Salinarimonas sp.: one gene and its partners. The protein of the gene in region 1 interacts with the protein of each later gene in a pairwise test. Links are inferred from orthologs where the notes say so. Each region holds a gene or a part of one and is shown in the gene's direction. Other genes may lie near its edges.

Region 1 (7,057 bases):
GGATGACCGTATGGCGAAAGAGGAGCTGATCACCTTCGAGGGCATCGTGACCGAGGTTCTCCCCGATGCCAAGTTTCGGGTCGAGCTCGAGAACGGCCACGAGGTGATCGCCTACACCGCCGGCAAGATGCGCAAGTTCCGCATCAAGACCATCGCCGGCGACCGCGTCACCGTCGAGATGTCCCCCTACGACCTCGACAAGGGACGTCTCGTGTTCCGCCACAAGGACGACCGCGGCCCGATCGGCCCCCGCCCGGGCGGCTCGCGCCCCGGCGGCCCGCGCCGCCGCTGAGCCGCGCCCGCGCCGCCGGCCCCCGAGGGGAGTGGCGGCGCGGCCGAAAGGCTCGTTTCCCGGCGCCCCCGCGGCGTGCTACCAAACGGCATGCGTCAGCCCGTCCTGCCAGAGCCGCTCAGCGATAGCCTCGACGACCTCGCCCGCGATCCGCCGGCCGGCGCGAGCGACCTTCGCGCGCGCCTCGTCCCGGCGCTCCGCGCGGCGATCGACGAGGGCCTCGCCCGCGAGGACGCCCGCCTCGTCGCCGAAGCGAACGGTCTCGCCTGCGCGAGCCGCATCTGCACCCTGATGGACGGCGTGGTGCGCACCGCCTTCGAGGCCGTGACGCGCCACCTCTACCCGCTCGAGAACCCCTCGACGGGCGAGCGCCTCGCCCTCGTCGCGACCGGCGGCTACGGCCGCGGCACGCTCGCGCCGGGCTCCGACGTCGATCTCCTGTTCCTCCTGCCCTACAAGCAGACCGCCTGGGGCGAGAGCGTGGTCGAATCCATGCTCTACATCCTCTGGGACCTGAAGCTGAAGGTCGGCCACGCCACGCGCTCGGTGGACGAGTGCATCCGCGAGGCGCGGGCGGACATGACGATCCGCACGGCCCTGCTCGAGACGCGCCTGCTGCTCGGCGACGAGGCGCTCTATTCCGAGCTCCAGCGGCGCTTCGACGCCGAGGTGGTGGAGGGTACGGCGGCCGAGTTCGTCGACGCCAAGCTGCGCGAGCGCGACCGCCGGGTGAGCCGCGTCGGCGCCTCGCGCTACCTCGTCGAGCCGAACGTCAAGGACGGCAAGGGCGGCCTGCGCGACCTGCACACCCTGTTCTGGATCGGCAAGTACGTCTACCGCGTGCGCGACCCCAAGGAGCTCGTCGCCGCGGGGCTGTTCTCCCCGGAGGAGGCGCGGCTCTTCGCGCGCTGCGAGGAATTCCTCTGGCGCGTGCGCTGCCACATGCATTTCGTCACCGGCCGCGCCGAGGAGCGGCTGACCTTCGACCTCCAGCCGAAGGTCGCCGCGCGCATCGACTATTCCGATCGCGTCGGTCTCTCCCAGGTCGAGCGCTTCATGAAGGCCTACTTCCTGCGCGCCAAGGACGTGGGCGATCTCACCGCCATCGTCTGCGCCGCCATGGAAGCGCGCCACGCCAAGCCCAAGCCGATGCTCGACCGCGTCATCGGCTCGTTCCGCCGGCCCAAGCCCAAGCGCCTGCAATCGGGGGACTTCGTCGTCGAGAACGCGCGCATCACGGTCAAGGACGAGGAGGTCTTCGCCAAGGACCCGGTCAACCTGATCGCGCTCTACTGGCACGCGGACCGCAACGACGTCGCGATCCATCCCGACGCGAGCCGCCTCGCCAGCCGCTGCCTGAAGCTGATCGGCACCGAGGTGCGTCGGGATCCGCGGGCGAACAAGCTCTTCCTCGAGATCCTCACCTCGAAGAACGCGCCCGAGAGCGTGCTGCGGCGCATGAACGAATCCGGCGTGCTCGGTCGCTTCGTGCCGGATTTCGGGCGGATCGTGGCGATGATGCAGTTCAACATGTATCATCACTACACGGTCGACGAGCACCTGATCCGCTCCATCGGCCGGCTCGCCGATCTCGAGGCCGGCCGGCTCGACGCCGACCATCCGCTGTCGCATCGCATCATCCACTCCGTCCAGCACCGGCGCGCGCTCTACGTCGCGCTCTTCCTGCACGACATCGCCAAGGGCCGGCAGGAGGACCATTCCATCGCCGGCGCCCGCATCGCCCGCAAGGTCGGGCCGCGGCTCGGCCTGACGCCGGCGGAGGTCGAGACGGTGGCGTGGCTGGTCGAGCACCACCTGCTCATGTCCACCATCGCCCAGAGCCGCGATCTCTCCGACCCGCGCACGATCCAGGACTTCGCGGGCGTCGTGCAGACCATGGAGCGGCTGAAGCTCCTCCTCCTCCTCACGGTCTGCGACATCGGCGCGGTGGGACCCGGGGTCTGGACCGGCTGGAAGGGCGAGCTCCTGCGCACGCTCTACTACGAGACGGAGATGGTGCTGGGCGGCGCGGCCGGCGACGTCGAGCGGCCCCAGCGCATCCGCATCGCCCAGGAGGATCTGCGCGCCGAGCTGGGGGACTGGTCCGACGAGGCGGTCGAGACCTACGCCGCACGCCATTATCCGTCCTACTGGCTCAAGGTCGACCTGCGCTACCGCGTCAAGCACGCGCGCTTCATCCGCGAGGCGGAGCGCGCCGGCAAGACGGTGTCCGTCTCCTACGAGACCGACGCCTTCCGCGGCGTGACCGAGTTCACCGTCCTCTCGCCGGACCACCCGCGGCTGCTCGCCATCCTCACCGGCGCCTGCGCCGCGGCGGGCGGCAACATCGTCGACGCCGCGATCTTCACCACCGCCGACGGCTTGGCGCTCGACACGATCTTCGTCTCGCGCGCCTTCGACCAGGACGAGGACGAGCTGCGCCGGGCCGAGCGCGTGGCGCGCTCCATCGAGAAGGCGCTCAAGGGCGAGGTGAAGATCGCCGACCTCGTCGACGGCCGCCGCCAGCCGCGCGAGCGCACGAAGCCCTTCGACGTCGTGCCGGAGGTGATCATCGACAACACCTTGTCCTCGCGGCAGACGGTGCTCGAGATCACCGGGCTCGACCGGCCGGGGCTGCTCTACGACCTCACGACGGCGCTCGGCAAGCTCAACCTCAACATCGCCTCCGCCCACATCGCCACCTTCGGCGAGAAGGTGGTGGACGTGTTCTACGTCACCGATCTCACCGGCGGCAAGGTCGTCCAGGCCTCGCGCCAGAGCGCCATCCGCAAGGCGGTGATGGAGGTGCTCGCGCGCGATCGGGCCGGGCGGGCGAAGGACGCCGCGAAGGAGCCGGCCGCCGCGCGCGCTTGATTCATCGCGCTCGCGCCCTGATATGAGGGCCGAGTTCACCCGTTCCGACGATCAGCCGAATCGAGCCTCATGACCAACGACACCTCCCGTCCCGAGAATCCTGCCGAGAACGCCGACACCGCCCCGGGCGAGGGCGGCACGGACGAGCTCGCCCGCGTCGACGCGACCGCGGCCGCGGCCCATCCGCTCGACGCGGCGGCCGCCGCCCACGCCGTCGAGGGCACGCCGGAGGCGCGCCTCGCCGAGGTCGAGGCCGAGCGCGACGCGCTCAAGGACAAGCTCCTGCGCGCCCTCGCCGACCTCGAGAACGTGCGCCGCCGGGCCGAGCGCGAGGTCGCCGACGCGCGGACCTACGCCAAGACCAACTTCGCCCGCGACATGCTCACCGTGGCCGACAACGTGCGCCGCGCGCTGGAGAGCCTCGGCGACGCCCGCGAGGGCATGGAAGGCCCGGCGAAGACTCTGGTGGAAGGCATCGAGCTCACCGAGCGCGATCTGCTCCACACGCTCGAGCGCCACGGCGTGAGGAAGATCGACCCGCAGGGCGAGAAGTTCGATCCGAACCTGCACCAGGCCATGTTCGAGATCCCGAACCCGGACGTGCCCAACGGCACCGTCGTCCAGGTCGTCCAGACCGGCTACGTCATCGGCGAGCGCTGCCTGCGGCCCGCGATGGTCGGGGTGTCGAAGGGCGGTCCGAAGCCGGCGAACGGCGAGGGCTGAGGCGGCGTACGCCGCCGCCGTCCACAGCCCCGTCGCCCCTCTCCCCTCGACACCCGGCTCCCTAAAACGGATAAGGAACGTCGGCGGATCGGGACGCGGGGGAGACGATGGCGGTTCTCAAGGACGTGGGCTTCGTTCACCTCCACGCGCACTCGTCCTACTCGCTGCTCGAGGGCGCTCTGCAGATCGGCGCGCTCTCCAAGCTCGCGCTCGCCGACCGCCAGCCGGCGCTGGCGCTGACCGACACGAACAACCTGTTCGGCGCGCTGGAATTCTCCGAGAAGCTGTCGGGGGCCGGCATCCAGCCGATCGCGGGCGTGCAGCTCACCACCTGCTTCGAGGAGCCGGACCCGGCCCAGCGCCAGGGCCCCGCCGCGCTCGCCGGCGGGATCGCCAACCTCGTGCTGCTGGCGCAGACCGAGGAGGGCTTCCGCAACCTCATGCGGCTCGTCACGCGCGGCTATTTCGATGGGGCGCTCGGTGCGAGCCCGCAGGTCTCGCTCGCGGCGCTCGCCGATCACGCCGAGGGCGTGATCGCGCTCACCGGCGGGCTCACCGGCCCCCTCGACCGGGCCTTCGCCTCCGGCCGCGCCGAGCTCGCCGGCAAGCGGCTTTCGGCGCTGGAGGCGATCTACGGCGAGCGGCTCTACGTCGAGATCCAGCGCCACGGGCTCGAGGAGGAGCGTGCGGTGGAGGGCGCGCTGATCGCGCTCGCCGACGAGCGCGGCCTGCCGCTGGTCGCGACGAACGAGCCCTTCTTCGCAGGTGAGAACGACTACGAGGCCCACGACGCGCTCCTCGCAGTGGCCGAGGGCCAGGTCGTCGCCAACACGGATCGGCGCCGGCTCTCGCCGGAGCACCGCTTCAAGACCCGCGCCGAGATGCAGGCGCTCTTCGCCGACCTGCCGGACGCGCTCGCCAACACCGTCGAGGTGGCGATGCGCTGCTCGTACCGGGTGACGACGCGAAAGCCCATCCTGCCGCGCTTCACCGCTGACGTGGAGGGCGTCGACGGCGAGGAGGCCGAGGGGCTCGAGCTCGAGCGCCAGGCCAAGGAGGGGCTCGCCGCGCGGCTCGCGGCGCACGGCCCGGCGCCGGGCACGACGGAGCAGGACTACCACGACCGGCTCGACTTCGAGCTCGGCATCATCCGGCGGATGAAGTTCCCCGGCTACTTCCTCATCGTCGCCGACTTCATCAAGTGGGCCAAGGACCACGACATCCCCGTCGGCCCGGGCCGCGGCTCGGGCGCGGGCTCGCTGGTGGCCTGGTCTCTGACCATCACCGACATCGACCCGCTGCGCTTCGGTCTGCTGTTCGAGCGCTTCCTCAATCCCGAGCGCGTCTCGATGCCGGATTTCGACATCGACTTCTGCGTCGACGGCCGCGAGGACGTGATCCACTACGTGCAGCGCCGCTACGGCGAACGCCAAGTGGCGCAGATCATCACCTTCGGCACGCTGCTCGCCCGCGGCGTCTTGCGCGACGTCGGCCGGGCGCTCGCCATGCCCTTCGGGCAGGTGGACAAGCTCTGCAAGCTCGTGCCGCAAAACCCGGCGAAGCCCGTCACCCTCGAGCAGGCCATCGAGGACGAGCCGCGCCTGCGCGAGGCGGCCGAGCAGGAGGAGGTGGTCGAGCGGCTCCTCGCCATCGCGCAGAAGCTGGAGGGCCTCCACCGCCACGCCTCGACGCACGCCGCCGGCGTCGTCATCGGCGACCGCCCGCTCCAGGAGCTCGTGCCGCTCTACCGAGACCCGAAGACGGGCATGCGGGTGACGCAGTACAACATGAAGTGGGTCGAGCAGGCGGGCCTCGTCAAGTTCGACTTCCTCGGCCTCAAGACGCTCACCGTGCTGCGCAACGCCGTCGACCTCCTTAAGGAACGCGGCGTCGCGGTCGATCTCTCCGGCCTGCCGCTCGACGACAAGACCACCTACGAGATGCTCGGGCGCGGCGAGACGGTGGGCGTGTTCCAGGTGGAATCGGCGGGCATGCGCAAGGCGCTCGTCGAGATGCGCGCCGACCGCATCGAGGACCTGATCGCGCTGGTCGCCCTCTACCGTCCGGGCCCGATGGCGAACATCCCGGTCTATTGCGCCCGCAAGCTCGGCAAGGGCGAGCCCGAGAGCGAATGGTACCCGCACCCCAAGCTCGCGCCGATCCTGCGCGAGACCTTCGGGATCATCGTGTACCAGGAGCAGGTGATGGAGGTGGCCAAGCTGCTGGCCGGCTACTCGCTCGGGGACGCCGACCTCCTGCGCCGCGCCATGGGCAAGAAGATCAAGGCGGAGATGGACAAGCAGCGCGTCCGCTTCGTCGACGGCTGCAAGGCGAACGGCATCGACGAGGCCAAGGCGGACGAGATCTTCGACCTGCTCGCCAAGTTCGCGGATTACGGCTTCAACAAGTCGCACGCCGCCGCCTACGCGGTCGTCTCCTACCAGACGGCCTACGTGAAGGCGAACCACCCGGTCGAGTTCCTGGCCGCGTCGATGAACCTCGACATCGACAACACGGACAAGCTCTCCGAATTCCGCCGGGAGGCGCAGCGCCTCGGCATCCGGGTGGAGCCGCCCTCGATCAACCGCTCGCAGGTGCGCTTCTCGGTGCACGAGGGCGCGATCCGCTACGCGCTCGCCGCGGTGAAGGGGGTCGGCCGCCAGGCCATGGAGTCGATCGTCGCCGCGCGCGGGGCGGAGCCGTTCAAGGACCTCGCCGATTTCGCCCGGCGCCTGCCGCCCAAGAGCGTCAACAAGCGCATCCTCGAGAACCTCGTCTGCGCCGGCGCCTTCGACGACCTCGAGCCCGACCGCGCCCGCGCCTTCGCCGCCATCGAGCCGATGCTCGCCCTCGCCGCCCAGGCGGCGGAGGCGGAGACGACCGGCATCGTCGACATGTTCGGCGGGCTCGCGGCGGCGGACGTGTCGCTGCGCGTGCCCGAGCACGAGCCGTGGACGGCGTCCGATCGGCTGCAGCGCGAATACGACGCGGTGGGCTTCTTCCTCTCGGGCCATCCGCTCGACGAATATGCCGAGCTGCTGGGCAAGCTGCGCGTCCAGCGCTGGACGGATTTCGTCCGCTCCGTGCGCGCCGGCGCCAATGTCGGGCGCCTCGCCGCCACCGTGCTCGACCGGCAGGAGCGGCGCACCAAGTCCGGCTCGAAGATGG
Region 2 (6,416 bases), 3.1 Mb from region 1 along the record:
ATCTCGCCGGGGACGCGGACGCGATCCGGACGGGGGAGTGAACCGGGATCAGATCGCCTCGCCGCGCAGCAGACGCGGGCCGCCCTCCCGCGGCACGCCGGCGGCCTCGCGCATGAAGAAGCGCTTGAGGCCGGGCATGCGGTCGACGAGGCCGAGCCCGAGATCGCGGGCCATGCGGATCGGGGGGAGATCGTTCGAGAACAGGCGGTTCAACGCGTCGGTGGCGACGCCCATGGCGACCGTGTCGGTCCGGCGGGCGCGCTGGTAGTCCTCCAGCACGTCCGCCCCGCCGGGATCCATGCCGAGCCGCGCCGCCTCGACGACGCGCTCCGCCAGCACGGCCGCGTCCTTCAGGCCGAGATTGAGCCCCTGGCCGGCGATGGGGTGCACCACGTGCGCCGCGTCGCCCAGGAGCGCGAGGCGCTCCGCCACGAAGGCGCGGGCGATGCCGAACTCGAGCGGGAAGGCCTCGAGCGGCGTCTCCAGCGCGATCGCGCCGAGCTCCAGCCCGAAGCGGCGCTCGATCTCCTCGAGGAGGAAGTCCTCGTCGAGCGCGAGCATATGCGGGACGTTCTCCCTGCGCTCCGACCAGACGATGGCGGAGCGATGCCCGAGCGACCCGCCGGGCGTCAGCGGCAGCATGGCGAAGGGGCCCGAGGGCAGGAAATGCTGGATCGCCCGGCCCTCGTGGTCGCGCTCGTGGCCGACGATGGCGGTGAGGCCCGATTGCGGATAGGTCCAGCCGCTCCAGCCGATCCCCGCGCCCTCGCGCAGGCGCGAGCGCTTGCCGTCGGCGGCGCAGACGAGATGGGCGCGGATCTCCGCGCCGTCGGTCAGGCGCGCGCGGACGGCGCCGCCGTCGGGCTCGACCGTGGCGCGGCGCACGCCCGCCTCGCGCATCTCGACGCCCGCGTCCGCGCAGGCCGCGCGCAGGGCGCGGGCGAGGGCCGCGCCCTGGACCATGTGGGCGAAGGGCTCGCCGGGCGCCTCGCGATCCTCCTCCCGGCCGAATTCCAGGAAGACCGGCCGGACGGGGTCGGCGAGATGGCTGTCGGTGATCACCATCTCGCGCATCTCCTGCGCCTCGTCCGCGATCGCGGCCCAGACGTCGAGCGCCGAGAGCATGCGCCGGCTCGCGGCGGCGACCGCATAGGCGCGCCGGTCGCCTGCGGGATCGCGCGAGAGGGCGGGGTCGCACACGGTGACCGCGAGCCCCTTCGGCGCGGCGCGCTTCGTCGCGAGCGCCAGCGCCAGGCCGACGATCCCGCCGCCCGCCACCACGATCCGAAATCCGCTCTCGTCCCGCTCGGCTCTCGCCATCCCGAACTCCTCGATCCTCTCGTCGCCCGGCTCCCGGCGGCGCGCTTGACCCCGCCCGCGCGGGCGGATCACATGCGCGCGACCCGTCGCCTCGCGACTCTTCCCCGGGACCCTAGCACATGGCGCGCGCCGTCGAAGAGCTTCTCGCCACCCTCGACCTCGAGCGGCTCGAGACGAACCTGTTCCGCGGCCGCAGCCCGAACGTCGGCTGGCAGCGCGTCTTCGGCGGGCAGGTGATCGGCCAGGCCCTGGTCGCCGCCTGCCGCACCGTGGAGGGTCGCCAGGCCCACTCGCTGCACGCCTATTTCCTGCTCCCCGGCGACCCGAAGGTCCCCATCGTCTACGAGGTGGATCCGATACGCGACGGGCGCGCCTTCGCCACGCGGCGCGTCGTCGCGATCCAGCACGGGCGGGCGATCTTCTCGATGTCCGCCTCCTTCCAGGTCCGCGAGGACGGGCTCGACCATCAGGCCGCCATGCCCGACGTGCCGATGCCCGAGGACCTGCCCGGCGAGGACGAGATGCGCGCGCGGATCATGCCGATGATGGACCCGGCGGCCCGCGCCTATTTCGAGCGCGAGCGGCCGATCGAGCTCAAGCCCGTCGAGCTCGAGCGCTACCTCCCGCGCGAGACGGGCGCCGAGCCCTTGCCGGCGCGCTTCCACGTCTGGATCCGCACCACCGGTCGCCTACCGGACGAGCAGGCGATCCACGACTGCGCGCTCGCCTACGCCTCCGACATGACGCTGCTCGACACCTCGCTCATCCCCCACGGCCGCAGCGTCTTCCGCCGCGAGATCCAGGCCGCCTCCCTCGACCACGCCCTGTGGCTCCACCGCCCCTTCCGCGCCGACGAATGGCTGCTCTACGCCCAAGAGAGCCCCTCCTCCTCCGGCGCCCGCGGCTTCTCGCGGGGCTCGATCTTCACGCGCGACGGCCGGCTGGTGGCCTCCGTGGCGCAGGAGGGACTGATCCGGCTGCGGCGGGAGGAGGGGTGACAGGAGACGGGCGCCCGATGGAGGGCGCCGACGCGCTCCCCTCTGCCTCGTGGAGGGGGGTCGGGGGTGTGGGTCGTGCAGAACTATCGCGACCTCGATGCCGCTCGAACCGGGAACGTCGATCTCGTCCCGAGACGTCTCGCGCTGCATCGCGACCCACATCCGCCCGCTGCGGGGGCACCTTCTCCACGAGGGAGAAGGACGAGCGGCCGAGCCGCGCGCACCTAGCCCCGAACGGTGCGGGACGCGGTAGGCTCGACCAGCCACGAGGCAGAGGGGAGTTCGTCGGCGCTGTTCGCTCCAGGTCGCGCGTGCCCAGCGATGACGCAGGAGCCCGCGTTCTGCTCAAAGTTTATGCAGCATCACGCCCTCCCGACGCGCGCGTCCATTTCGCAGGCACACGATCCCCTCGGTTGCGCGCGGCGCGGCGATTCGTGTTGCGCCGCAACGTCCCGAGCGGCGGACGCGCCCTGCTCCCGCGGGCGGCCCGCTCCCGCGCCGCCCCCGCGCAACACCCGATTCCGTAGTTCCCCGTAGCCCGCAATGCCGTCGTCGCGCGACTTGGCACGGCCCTTGTTTAACGAGCCGTGACCGAGGGGGCCGCGGCCCGGCCCCCGTTCGCGCAAACCGGCCGGCGGGCACGTCCCGTCGGGATCGAAAGGGGGCTCGCCCATGAAGATCGTGATGGCCGTCATCAAGCCGTTCAAGCTCGAGGAGGTGCGCGACGCGCTCACCGCTCTCGGCGTGCACGGCCTGACCGTGACCGAGGTGAAGGGTTACGGCCGGCAGAAGGGACACACCGAAATCTATCGCGGCGCGGAATACGCCGTGAGCTTCCTGCCCAAGATCAAGATCGAGGTGGCGGTGCCCGCCGACCTCGTCGCCTCCGCCACCGAGGCGATCGCCAACGCCGCCCGCACCGGCCAGATCGGTGACGGCAAGATCTTCGTCATGCCGCTCGAGAAGGCGGTCCGGATCCGCACCGGCGAGACCGACGGCGACGCGCTCTGAGCGCGCCTCGCCCCCTCGCCCCGTGAGACTATCGGAGGAGTTTTCCGAATGAAGCCTTCCATCCTGACCAAGGCGGCCGCTTCGACGCTCGCGCTCGTGGCGCTCGCCACGTCGGCCGTCGCGCAGGACGCCGCGCCCGAGGCCGTGGAATACGCGGTCGCCGGCGACACCGCGTTCGTCTTCAACACGCTGCTGTTCCTGATCGGCGGCTTCCTCGTGATGTGGATGGCCGCGGGCTTCGCCATGCTCGAGGCCGGCATGGTGCGCTCGAAGAACGTGTCCATGCAGTGCCTCAAGAACATCGGCCTCTACTCCATCGCCGGCCTGATGTTCTGGGTGGTCGGCTACAACCTGATGTACGACGGCGTCGACGGCGGCTTCTTCGGCTCGTTCACGCCGAAGTCGATCCCGGCGCCGGACGCCGAGGCGGCGGGCGACGGCTACGCCGCGGCCTCCGACTGGTTCTTCCAGATGGTGTTCTGCGCCACCACGGCCTCCATCGTGTCCGGCACCATCGCCGAGCGCACGAAGATGTGGCCGTTCTTCATCTTCGTGGCGGTGCTCACCGGCGTGATCTACCCGATCACCGGCTCCTGGCAGTGGGGCGCCGGCTGGCTCTACGAGATGGGCTTCTCCGACTTCGCCGGCTCGACGCTGGTGCACTCGGTCGGCGGCTGGGCCGCGCTCGCGGGCGCGCTCATCATCGGCGCGCGCGCCGACAAGTACACCGCCGACGGCAAGGTGAACCCGCTGCCGGGCTCGTCGATGCCGCTCGCCACGCTGGGCACCTTCATCCTGTGGCTCGGCTGGTTCGGCTTCAACGGCGGCTCGCAGCTCGCCATGGGCACGATCTCCGACGCCTCGGCGGTGGCCAAGATCTTCATGAACACCAACCTCGCCGCCGCGGCGGGCGTGGTGACGGCGATGATCCTGTGCCAGATCGTCTACAAGAAGGTCGACCTCACCATCGCGCTCAACGGCGCGCTCGCGGGCCTCGTCTCGATCACCGCCGGTCCGCTCGATCCCTCCGTCCCGCTCGCGATCGTGATCGGCGCGGTCGGCGGCGCGATCGTGGTCTTCGCGGTGCCGCTCCTCGACAAGCTGAAGATCGACGACGTGGTGGGCGCCATCCCGGTCCACCTGCTCGCCGGCATCTGGGGCACGATGGTGGTTCCGCTCTCCACCGAGGGCACGAGCTTCGTCACCCAGTTCATCGGCGTGGTCTCGATCGGCGCCTTCGCCTTCGTCGCCTCCGCCATCGTCTGGTACGTGCTCAAGATCGCCTCCGGCCTGCGCGTCTCGAAGGAGGAGGAGATGGCCGGCCTCGACAAGCTCGAGGTGGGCGTGGAGGCCTATCCCGAGTTCGCCGGCGCGGGCCGCATCTGACCCGCATCCCGGTTCCGGAGCAACGAACGCCGCGCCTTCGGGCGCGGCGTTCTCTTTTTCACGCCCCCTTCCGCCGCCGCAGCGTGCGCGCCACCCGCCGCCAGACGCCCTGCTCGGTCGCCGCGCCGCGGGCGAAGGCGGCGGCCTCCTTCTCCTCCGCCGCCGCCAGCGCGCCGGCGCCGTACTCGCGCTCCAGCCGGTCGGCGAGGGCCTCGATCTCGGCGCGAGGGACGATATGCGCGCGGATGTCGTGCTCCCACGTGCTCCATGCCAGGGCAGCGAGCGGTATCGCGAGGGCGACCAACCAGAAGACGATCTCGAAGAGCATGATGGGCAACCAGCTAGCGAAAATGCAAAAGTTGGTAATGATACTCCGGCAAGGGGCGGTTCGGCAATCGCGTTCCGTTCTTCCGCAGCGTCGCGCACGCGAGGGTGGCGAATCAGCACGGAGCCGGGACGCGTGTCGCTCGAGGAGCTATTCGGAGCCAATCTGCGGCACATGCGCAAGGCCAGGGGCCTGACGCAGAACGTGCTGGCGGAACGCGTGGACGTCTCCTCCGACATGATCTCGAAGATGGAGCGCGGCGCCGCGGCCCCTTCCTTCGACACCATCGAGAAGCTCTGCGCCGCGCTCGAGGCCCAGCCCGTCGCCTTCTTCGGCATCGGCCTGATGCCGGCGCCGCTGGGAGAGCGCGGCGTCCTCCTCCAGAAGATCCACGCCACGCTCTCGCGCATGAACGAGGAGCAGCTCGCCCGCGCCGCGAAGATGATGCAGGCGCTGGTGGATTGACGGGGCGGCCTTCGGCCAAGGTCCGGGTTGGAAAGCATGCGCCGAGGCTCTATGAGGCGGCCAACGCCCCTTCGCGCTCTCCCGGCGCGCCAATCCCGGATGCGAGACCCATGGCCGACACCGCTCCCGCCTCGAAGAACGCCCTCTTCCCGCTGGGCCCCGACGCGACGCCCTACCGCAAGCTGACGGACGAGGGCGTGCGCGTCGAGCGGCTGGGCGATCGCGAGGTGCTCGTCGTCGAGCCGGACGCGATCCGGCGGCTCGCCGAGCAGGCCTTCATGGACATCAACCACCTGCTCCGCCCCGGCCACCTGAAGCAGCTCGCCGCCATCCTCGAGGACCCCGAGGCGACGCCGAACGACCGCTTCGTCGCCTACGACCTCCTCAAGAACGCCAACATCGCGGCGGGCGGCGTCCTGCCGATGTGCCAGGACACCGGCACCGCCATGGTCATGGGCAAGAAGGGCCGGCTCGTCTGGACCGACGGGTCCGACGAGGACGCCATCGCCGAGGGCGTCCTCGGGGCCTACGAGAAGAAGAACCTGCGCTATTCGCAGCTCGCGCCGATCTCGATGTTCGAGGAGCGGAACACCAAGACGAACCTGCCGGCGCAGATCGAGATCTACGCCGAGGGCGAGGACGCCTACAAGTTCCTGTTCGTCGCCAAGGGCGGCGGCTCGGCCAACAAGACATTCCTGTATCAGGGCACGCCCTCGCTCCTGACGAAGGAGCGCCTGATGGCCTTCCTGAAGGAGAAGATCCTCACGCTCGGCACCGCCGCCTGCCCGCCCTACCACCTCGCCATCGTGATCGGCGGCACCAGCGCCGAGCAGACCTTGAAGACCGTCAAGCTCGCCTCGACCCGCTATCTCGACGCGCTCCCCACCGAGGGCTCGGAGGCCGGCCACGCC
Region 3 (3,192 bases), 1.2 Mb from region 1 along the record:
GTGGCGTTGATCGCGGCGCGGCCGTCGGGGGCGGCGATGACGCTGTCGGGGCCCTTGTGGACCAGGATCGCGCCGGTGGCGGCGGCGCCGGCGCGGGCGGCTGCGAGCTTCGAGGAGGCCTCGCGCGCGGGCGCATGGGCGGAGAAGAGCTTGCCGAACTCCCCCGCATGCGGGGTCAGCACCGCCGCGCGCATGCGCCGGCAGGCGGCGGCGAGGGCCTCGTGCTCGCCGGCATAGGCGGTGAGCGCGTCGGCGTCGAGGACGAGGGCGCGCTTTGCGGCGTGCGCGGCGCGTGCCGCCGCCTCGACCAGCGCCCGGGCGCGGTCGCGGCCGAGCCCGGGGCCGAGCGCCACGACGGTGATCCGCTCGTCGGCGAGGAGCCCCTCCAGATCGGCGGCGTCGTCGCAGGGGCGCAGCATGATCGCGGTGAGCTGGGCCGCGTTCACGGCGAGCGCGTCGCGCGGCGAGCCGACGGTGACCGCGCCGGCGCCGATCCGCAGCGCGCCGCGGGCGACCATGCGCGCCGCGCCGGTGGCGTCGGCGGGGCCGGAGAGGACGAGGGCGTGGCCACGGGAATATTTGTGCGCGTCGAGCGCCGGGCGCGGGAAGCACGGCTCCCACAGGGGCGCCTCGTCGGCGAAGGTCGTCGGCGCGAGGCTCGCGATCACCCCGTCCGGGATGCCGATGTCGGCGAGGCGCAGGCGGCCGCAGAGGGTGCGGCCGGGCAGGAGCAGGTGCCCGGGCTTGCGCCGCGCGAAGGTGACGGTGACGCTCGCCTGCGCGGCGTATCCCCTCACCGCGCCGGTGTCGCCGTCGAGGCCCGACGGCACGTCCACCGCGACCACGGGCGCGCCGCTCTGCGCGACGGCGCGCAGGAAGGACGCCGGGTCGCCCTCGATCGGGCGGGCGAGCCCCGCGCCGAACAGGGCGTCGATCACGAGATCCGCCGCGGCGGGATCGGCGGCGCAGAGCGGGATCGTGTCGCCGGGCCAGCGCGAGGCGGCGTCGGCGGCGTCGCCCTTCAGGGCCTCGCGGGCGCCCAGCAGAGCGACGACCACGGCGTGGCCCGTCTCGGCGAGGAGGCGCGCGGCGACGAAGCCGTCTCCGCCGTTGTTGCCCGGTCCGCAGGCGACGAGCACGCGGCGCCGGCTCTCGGAGGCGGGCGGCAGCAGCTCGGCGGCGGCCGCGGCGACGGCGGCGCCCGCCGCCTCCATCAGGGCCGGGCCGGAGACGCCGCCGGCGATCGCGCGACGGTCGGCCTCGTGCATCTCGGCCGTCGAGAGCAGACAATGCATCATTTTTCGCCGCCTCCTGCCTGCCTCGCGCCCCCTCTGCGCGGCCGCGACTCAGAGCGTATCGCCAGACCGCCTCGGGGATAGGCGATTGCACAGAATATGTGCAATCGCCGCCGCAAAACCGATCAGCTCGCCTTCTCGCCTGCGCGCGCGTGGTGATATGACATCCTGCGCGGACCCGCGGCCCGCGCCGAAGACGCTCAACCGACGACCGAAGGCGAAGCCGACATGCGAAAGATCGAGGCGATCATCAAGCCGTTCAAGCTCGACGAAGTGAAGGAAGCGCTTCAGGACGTCGGGCTGCAGGGGATCACGGTCATCGAGGCCAAGGGTTTCGGCCGCCAGAAGGGCCATACCGAGCTCTATCGCGGCGCGGAGTACGTCGTGGACTTCCTGCCCAAGGTGAAGCTGGAGATCGTGCTGGCCGACGAGCTCGTCGAGAAGGCCGTCGAGGCCATCCGCAAGGCCGCGCAGACCGGCCGCATCGGCGATGGCAAGATTTTTGTATCGACGATCGACGAGGCGATCCGCATCCGCACCGGCGAGACCGGGGCAGACGCGATCTGACCCGCGCTCACCCGCCAAGACCAAGCCGCGGCCGCCCGGCCAGCGGAAACACAATCCTGCCCTGAAGACCCCCTGAGAAGAGGACTACCCGGACATGCAGACCGCCAACGACGTGCTCAAGGCGATCAAGGACAACGACGTCAAGTACGTCGACTTCCGCTTCACCGATCCGAAGGGCAAGTGGCAGCACGTCACGTTCGACGTGTCCTTCGTGGACGAGGACACCTTCGCGGACGGCATCATGTTCGACGGCTCGTCGATCGCCGGCTGGAAGGCCATCAACGAATCCGACATGACGCTGATGCCGGACCCGGAGACGGCCTGCATCGACCCGTTCTTCTCGGCGACCACCATGTCGATCGTCTGCGACGTGCTCGAGCCCGCCTCCGGCGAGCCCTACGGCCGCGACCCGCGCGGCACCGCCAAGAAGGCCGAGGCCTACCTCAAGACGCTGGGCCTGGGCGACACCGCCTTCTTCGGCCCCGAGGCCGAGTTCTTCGTCTTCGACGACGTGAAGTTCGCCGCCGACCCCTACAACGTCTCCTTCCAGGTCGACTCGACCGAGCTGCCGACCAACGGCATGCGCGCGTACGAGGGCGGCAACATGGGTCACCGGATCCAGATGAAGGCCGGCTACTTCCCGGTCCCGCCGCTCGATTCCGGGCAGGACATGCGCTCGGAGATGCTCGCGGCCATGGCCGAGATGGGCGTCAAGGTCGAGAAGCACCACCACGAGGTCGCCTCGGCCCAGCACGAGCTCGGCATGAAGTTCGACACGCTGGTGCGCATGGCCGACCTGATGCAGGTCTACAAGTACTGCATCCACAACGTCGCCGCCTCGTTCGGCAAGTCGGCGACCTTCATGCCGAAGCCGGTCTACGGCGACAACGGCTCGGGCATGCACGTCCACCAGTCGATCTGGAAGGACGGCAAGCCGCTCTTCGCCGGCGACAAGTACGCCGACCTCTCCCAGGAGTGCCTCTACTACATCGGCGGCATCATCAAGCACGCCAAGGCGCTCAACGCCTTCACCAACCCGTCGACGAACTCCTACAAGCGTCTCGTCCCGGGCTTCGAGGCGCCGGTGCTGCTGGCCTATTCCTCGCGCAACCGCTCGGCGTCCTGCCGCATCCCGTGGACGACCTCGCCGAAGGCCAAGCGCGTCGAGGTCCGCTTCCCCGACCCTACGGCGAACCCCTACCTCGCCTTCGCCGCGCTGCTGATGGCCGGTCTCGACGGCATCACCAACAAGATCGACCCCGGCTCGGCGATGGACAAGGACCTCTACGACCTGCCGCCGCGCGAGCTCAAGAAGATCCCGACCGTCTGC

What was found.
Region 2: the proteins of ABL310_RS06065 (region 1) and ABL310_RS20510 interact in binary tests that used the Escherichia coli proteins (3 or more experiments, as listed by UniProt). The link is inferred for Salinarimonas sp. from one-to-one orthologs.
Region 3: the proteins of ABL310_RS06065 (region 1) and ABL310_RS00580 interact in binary tests that used the Escherichia coli proteins (3 or more experiments, as listed by UniProt). The link is inferred for Salinarimonas sp. from one-to-one orthologs.

Annotation. Positions count from the first base shown.
Region 1 is NZ_CP157794.1:1,305,537-1,312,593, forward strand. What follows is about bases 1-3,366. They hold ABL310_RS06065 ([protein-PII] uridylyltransferase), read left to right. Parts: upstream 1-382; coding sequence 383-3,166; downstream 3,167-3,366. Other genes in these bases: infA (translation initiation factor IF-1), read left to right, coding at 11-292; grpE (nucleotide exchange factor GrpE), read left to right, coding at 3,236-3,366. In the rest of the region: more of grpE, read left to right, coding at 3,367-3,889; dnaE (DNA polymerase III subunit alpha), read left to right, coding at 3,997-7,057.
Region 2 is NZ_CP157794.1:4,434,744-4,441,159, forward strand. The notes cover bases 1,935-4,659. They hold ABL310_RS20510 (P-II family nitrogen regulator), read left to right. Parts: upstream 1,935-2,990; coding sequence 2,991-3,329; downstream 3,330-4,659. Other genes in these bases: tesB (acyl-CoA thioesterase II), read left to right, coding at 1,935-2,318; ABL310_RS20515 (ammonium transporter), read left to right, coding at 3,378-4,659. Also shown: ABL310_RS20495 (hypothetical protein), read left to right, coding at 1-41; ABL310_RS20500 (FAD-dependent monooxygenase), read right to left, coding at 49-1,320; more of tesB, read left to right, coding at 1,440-1,934; more of ABL310_RS20515, read left to right, coding at 4,660-4,715; ABL310_RS20520 (hypothetical protein), read right to left, coding at 4,774-5,043; ABL310_RS20525 (helix-turn-helix transcriptional regulator), read left to right, coding at 4,951-5,505; ABL310_RS20530 (fumarate hydratase), read left to right, coding at 5,616-6,416. UniProt on the Escherichia coli protein: Involved in the regulation of nitrogen metabolism. Regulates the activity of its targets by protein-protein interaction in response to the nitrogen status of the cell.
Region 3 is NZ_CP157794.1:133,521-136,712, reverse strand. What follows is about bases 243-3,192. They hold ABL310_RS00580 (P-II family nitrogen regulator), read left to right. Parts: upstream 243-1,523; coding sequence 1,524-1,862; downstream 1,863-3,192. Other genes in these bases: glnA (type I glutamate--ammonia ligase), read left to right, coding at 1,957-3,192; ABL310_RS00585 (NAD(P)H-hydrate dehydratase), read right to left, coding at 243-1,298. In the rest of the region: more of ABL310_RS00585, read right to left, coding at 1-242. UniProt on the Escherichia coli protein: P-II indirectly controls the transcription of the glutamine synthetase gene (glnA). P-II prevents NR-II-catalyzed conversion of NR-I to NR-I-phosphate, the transcriptional activator of GlnA. When P-II is uridylylated to P-II-UMP, these events are reversed.